DNA from 2 places in the Bacillus sp. ISL-39 genome. Region 2 is predicted to be linked to the other one. Evidence: riboswitches for the same ligand, from Rfam matches in the RefSeq annotation. Region 2 holds a riboswitch; the other holds the start of a gene.

Region 1 (3,158 bases), on a different contig from region 2:
CTATTGGATCTCGGACTATCAAACGAGCAGCTTGAATTTGGCCGCAGGATATTATTCGATGGCTTGGCAGGGGAGATGGTGAAAATTAAAATAAGCTGTTCAAATCCAGATGAGAACAATGCAGACACCAGTCCGGAAGAGACAATCGAGGAAATATTAAACAAGAAGACTAAGAAGACAAAACATTACAAAAAGAAGAGGCTGGCCAATAAGCATAAATTGAAGCCTAAGCATAGATACAAAAAGAAGAAACTGAGCAAAAATTACCTGGAAGGATTCGTAAAATTAGTTGGCAGAGATTTTGTCCAGCTCCAAAAGAACCGAAAGACCTTTTTAATCCCTTTCAAAAGTGTTTGCCTGGTTTTGACTAAGAAGCGATATCAACCTCCTGTTCACAAACTGCCTTTGGCTGATATTGATCCATGTTTCCGCAGGGACCTGACATTCAAATTTGGAGAAACAGTTGCTGATGATCATGAATTAGTCCAGATTTTCTTCAGGATCAAGTTATCCATGTACCTTAAAACATTTGCTGATGAAAAAGTATCGGTTTATTATAATTCGAAAAAGGAAATTGGTTTATTAAAGTGCATTGAAAACGGCAACATCCATCTAGTCAGCCAGGATGGGCAGGTTAAAGGAATACCCTTAACATCCTTCTGTTATCTGAAAAAATCCTGATCACAATCAGAAACGCCTGAGCATTTGCTCAGGCGTTGTCTCTATGATCCTTGATCCCTTTCAAACCAGTTTATTGTGTCAAATGGTATCATCCTGTATTTCTTTTTCGAGTGCTTTTGTTTGCCCTCGGGATTTTTAAGGATGACTATCTCGACAAAATCATTTCCAACAAAGGAAATCTTGCCACTGATTTTTTTAAACTTGCTGTCACACTCGGTCCCAATAATAACTTTGCATCCGATATATCTTCGCAAAACTGCTGCCATCTTATTACGCAAACCACCCAAGCGTACGCTGAAATGCCTGCTGCATAACTCGCGATCGGCGAAATTATAACGACGGTCGAAAATAACCGGGTTACAATCATCCTTGTAGCTATGGCAATATCCATAATCAGAGCTTGATTCCAGCTGCTCATCCATTGATGGGAATTCTGCAGATGAGCCACAGGAAAATGCTGATTCATGACTTTGGCATTCCGGATGATCATAATCTTGGATTTCAAGAGAATCCTGTCCTAAAAAATCCCGGCTTCCAGAAAAGTAAGCTCCATTATCCATCTGTATCCTCCTTTATTTAGTATGAAAACAATAGGTGCTTGTAATCATTTTATTCCTTTAAAAAATTTGCGAATGAGCAAGATGCCCTTATGGGGGAACTTGACCATTCAAAATATCATGTAATAAGCTATAGATAACGTTGGTTTAGCTGTTTACACCATTTGGAAAATGAATCAAATACTAAATATCAGGGTGGTTGCCATGGATGAATTATTAAAAAAATTACGATACAAACAGGGGACAGCCAGGGTGATGAACGCACCGAAAGAATACGAGTCATTAATTGAAGATATTGGCGATGAATCAGACAAAAATGAATTTATGCTATTATTTTCCAACAACAGTCAGGAAGTTAGGGAATGGTTTCCGAAGGCTGTTTCTGGATTGAAAGAGGATGCTGTATTCTGGATTGCCTTCCCAAAGAAAAGTTCAAAAGTTAAAACTGATATTAACCGCGACGCATTATTCAGGCTGGTCCAAGATATATCTGACTATAGAGCTGTCAGCAATGTCTCCATGGACGAAAAATGGTCAGCACTAAGGTTCAGGCATCAGGATCTGGTAAAATCAAAAAAGTGATGGAATAATACAGGCTTTCTTTTTATAAAATATGTGATAAAATGAGAAAGTTAAAATTACATATTCCGTTTTTACGGAAGAGGTTCTAGCTACCCTCTCAAAAAAACTAAGGGAAAACAGTACTGCTGTCTTAGTGGTACTGTTTTTTCTGTTGTAAAGGAGTTTTCTAATGAAAAATGAAAAAGCGGTTGTCGTGTTCAGCGGAGGACAGGATAGTACGACTTGCCTGTTCTGGGCCATGAAGGAATTCAAGGAAGTTGAAGCGGTCACTTTCGATTATAATCAGCGTCACCGCACAGAAATACAATGCGCAAAAGACATCACAAGCCAGCTTGGGGTGAAACACCATGTTCTCGATATGAGCCTGCTTAACCAACTGGCGCCTAACGCACTTACCAGGAGTGATATCGAGGTGAAGGATGGGGAAGAAGGGAAACTGCCATCAACCTTTGTGCCAGGGAGGAATTTATTGTTCTTATCCTTTGCAGGCGTGCTTGCAAGTCAAGTGAACGCTAAGCACATCGTAACAGGTGTATGCGAAACGGACTTCAGCGGCTACCCCGATTGCCGGGATGTGTTCATTAAATCATTGAATGTAACCCTAAACCTATCTATGGACCAGAACTTTGTCATCCATACACCATTAATGTGGCTGAATAAGGCACAAACCTGGAAGCTGGCTGATGACCTGGGCGCTTTTGAATTTGTCAGGACAAGAACATTGACTTGCTATAACGGAATCATTGCAGATGGATGTGGGATTTGCCCTGCCTGTAAGTTACGGAAAAACGGGCTGGATGAGTACCTGGAAGGAGTTGTTTCTTGATGTACGAATTCAGGATCGTCGACCAGCTTCAGAAAATAGATAAAGATATTAAGAGAGAACAATTAAAATATCATTCTAAGCGTGTGCTCGTCAGCAAGGAATTTACCTTTGATGCCGCTCATCACCTTCATGAATATGAAGGGAAATGTAAAAACCTCCACGGCCATACTTATAAAGTTATATTCGGCTTAAGTGGTTTTGTCGATGACCGTGGATTAATGATTGATTTTGGTGATATTAAAGATATTTGGAAATCAGAAATAGAAATTTATCTAGATCACAGATATTTGAATGAAACTTTGCCGCCTATGAATACAACTGCTGAAAACATGGTAGCCTGGATTTATGAAAAAATGTCTGATTCCCTGTCGAATAGACAGCATTTATACCAAGATGCAAGGGTAGAGTTTGTGAAACTCTATGAAACTCCAACTAGTTATGCTGAAGCAAGAAGGGAGTGGATGGAGATTGACTAAGATTCCCGTGATGGAAATTTTCGGACCGACGATTCA
Region 2 (3,158 bases):
TGCGTTATGTCCTTCCGGCAATTCATATTCGTACTCCGCTCCCTCCGCCAGCTGAATTTCTGACAGGGTAAAAGGTACCAATGGTTCGAGAGGGCCTTTCACTCCCGCTGTTTCACCTGAATACACCTTTAAAGTTCCGCCTTTAAACTGGACAAGGGGTGCATGTTCGGAATACACGTTTTGATAAGAAGTGGCTGTGCCTTTCAACTCCTTAGGCAGATTCAGCCACAGCTGCAGTGTATGGGCAATATCGTTATCAACCGCCTCTTCAGCATGCCGCGCACCGCTGCCAGCGTTCATGTACTGAATGTCCCCAGACTCCAGGATGCTGTGGCCGCCATGGTTGTCAATGTGCTCCAGCCTGCCGTCTATGATATAGGTGATTGTCTGGAAGCCGCGATGCGGGTGATCAGAAAAAGTACCACGCTTAAACCAGTCTTCCGCCATTAAAATGAAGGGGTCCAATTCCCTCCAGTTTTGGGGATTCAGCACAAGTCCTGCCTGGACATGCGGCATCCCTCTTTCCTCATATTGAACTGTCCAATGTTTCTTGACATCTCTTTTGAACATTTTGATAACCCCTTTTTTTACTAGCTGTAGTGACTATCCCCAAATTATAACAATCCCGCGATATATTTTAAATAAGACTGCTTTCGCATGTTTTGATACTGTACGAACACGTACCGTTATCCGCACTCTTAAAGGTTTCGGGCTCTTTTCGAAACTGCTTCCCAATCGAATATACGTCAATAATCGTAATAAGAGGAGTTATAAAGACCATCTAGTGCCGAAAAAGCGGGTGGCGTGGTGGCGTGGTCTTTAGAAGAGTTATAATGACCATACAGTGCCGAAAAAAGCGGGTGGCGTGGTCTTTAGAAGAGTTATAAAGACCAGCCAGTGCCGAAAAAGCGGGTGGCGTGGTCTTTAGAGGAGTTATAAAGACCAACCAGTGCCGAAAAAGTGATTGGCGTGGTCTTTAGAAGAGTTATAATGACCATACAGTGCCGAAAAAGTGATTGGCGTGGCCTTTAGAGGAGTTATAAAGACCAGCCAGTGCCGAAAAAGCGGGTGGCGCGGTCTTTAGAGGAGTTATAAAGACCATACAGTGCCGAAAAAGCTGGTGGCGTGGTCTTTAGAAGAGTTATAAAGACCATACAGTGCCGAAAAAAGCGGGTGGAGTGGTCTTTAGAGGAGTTATAAAGACCATACAGTGCCGAAAAAAGCCGGTGGCGTGGTCTTTAGAAGAGTTATAAAGACCATACAGTGCCGAAAAAAGCGGGTGGCGTGGTCTTTAGAGGAGTTATAAAGACCATCGATAGCCCAAAAAGCCGGTGGCGTGGTCTTTAGAAGAGTTATAATGACCATACAGTGCCGAAAAAGTGATTGGCGTGGCCTTTAGAGGAGTTATAAAGACCAGCCAGTGCCGAAAAAGCGGGTGGAGTGGTCTTTAGAGGAGTTATAAAGACCAGCCAGTGCCGAAAAAGTGATTGGCGTGGTCTTTAGAGGAGTTATAAAGACCAGCCAGTGCCGAAATAGCAGGTGGCGTGGTCATAAGAGTAGAGTAAGAAAGTCACTTCAAAGAGGTAGCCTTATTGGCTTTCTTTCGAATGATTCTGACTGGGCGCCTTTTATTTTTAGTCTTGGAAAGCTACCTGTATTCTATAAAAATAGTATTGTGAGAAGGCCTTTTATCCTATATAATATTAAATTGGCTTTTAAATAACGTGGTTCGTAACCATCCCACGTAAAAAAACTAGGAGAGATTATAAATGAATACTAGAACGATTGTCCGGAACGGAATCCTAGCTGCTTTATACATTGCCGTTTCTGCCGTCTTCCAGCCATTTGGCTTCACCAATGTGCAGTTCCGCGTATCCGAAATGTTCAACCACTTGATCGTTTTCAATAAGAAATATTTCTTTGGAATAGTTTTAGGTGTATTTTTAACAAATCTGCTTTTCTCGCCAATAGTCGCATACGACCTTGTCTTTGGAGTCGGGCAGTCAGTAATATCGTTGCTGATCACGATTTTCACAGCAAAATATATTAAGAGTATCATGGGCCGTATGATTGTGAACACATTAGTCTTCACGTTCACGATGTTCCTGATTGCGATTGAACTAAACCTGGCATTCCAATTGCCATTCTGGTTCACATGGCTGACAACAGCTGCAGGTGAATTTACGGTAATGGCTGTAGGTATTCCTGTCATGCTTGCGATTCATAAGCGCGTAAACCTTGAAAAATTAGTGTAAGTTAGATGAAAACGCATGGACAAGGGGTCCATGCGTTTTGTTATGGGCTGAACCTGGAAACGCGCTGTAAACATAAATCTAAGTTTCCAATAAGATTTTCACCATACAAGCCAGATATCTTACTATGTTCTCTTTCGTTTCTTCACTTTCCTCCGCGAAAAATGTTTTCCAAATCTATTTAGAGATTAATAAACGTTCCTCCTTCAACATATAATGCCTTTTTTTCTCATAGCATATTGTAGGACTTTTTCCTGAGGGGGTTCATTATGATCATTCATGTTGTGCAAAGAGGGGAAGCTCTGTGGCAGATTTCAAACAGGTATCAGGTGAGCGTAACACAAATCAGCGAAATAAATGGCCTTGAAAACCCAAACCAATTGGCCGTGGGCCAGGCTTTGCTTATTCCATCTTATGATGCTTTCCATTCAGTTCAATATGGTGAAGCCTTATGGTCTATTGCCCAGCGTTACGGGACGACCGTAGATGCCATTATTCGGGCGAACGCCATCACCAACCCTTCTCTGATCTACCCTGGAACCGTACTCCGCATACCCGCTGCCCGCCACACCATTCAACGCGGTGAAACCCTATGGCAAATATCCCAGCGTTATGGTGTAACCGTACAGGCAATCATCAAGGCCAATCAAATTCAAAACCCGAATCTGCTTTATCCAGGGACGATCCTGGTCATTCCCAAACCGAAACCAATGATTGAATCGAATGCCTTCACTTACCATTCCGACGAAAAAGCCATTGAGCTGGTCAACGAAGTTGCCGATCTGATGACCTATATCGCTCCATTCGCTTATGTCATCCAGCCTGACGGGTCTCTAGTCCTTTATATGAAGGACGACACCGAAGCTATCCAGACAGGACTGGCAAAAGGGGCACTGCCAATGATGT

Evidence for each region. Region 2 has a riboswitch for preQ1 ahead of J7E37_RS06885 (QueT transporter family protein). Riboswitches for the same ligand answer to the same signal wherever they lie in the genome.
Region 1: another riboswitch for preQ1. It lies ahead of queC (7-cyano-7-deazaguanine synthase QueC); the one in region 2 lies ahead of J7E37_RS06885 (QueT transporter family protein).

What each region holds. Positions count from the first base shown of each region.
Region 1 is NZ_JAGGQM010000010.1:124,703-127,860, forward strand. It holds gene J7E37_RS10235 (hypothetical protein) at 1-681, shown strand, start outside; gene J7E37_RS10240 (hypothetical protein) at 723-1,241, opposite strand; gene J7E37_RS10245 (hypothetical protein) at 1,443-1,820, shown strand; PreQ1 riboswitch class I at 1,894-1,936, shown strand; gene queC (7-cyano-7-deazaguanine synthase QueC) at 1,990-2,646, shown strand; gene queD (6-carboxytetrahydropterin synthase QueD) at 2,646-3,122, shown strand; gene queE (7-carboxy-7-deazaguanine synthase QueE) at 3,115-3,158, shown strand, end outside.
Region 2 is NZ_JAGGQM010000005.1:160,052-163,209, forward strand. It holds gene J7E37_RS06880 (pirin family protein) at 1-570, opposite strand, end outside; PreQ1 riboswitch class I at 1,719-1,763, shown strand; gene J7E37_RS06885 (QueT transporter family protein) at 1,770-2,255, shown strand; gene J7E37_RS06890 (glycoside hydrolase family 18 protein) at 2,522-3,158, shown strand, end outside.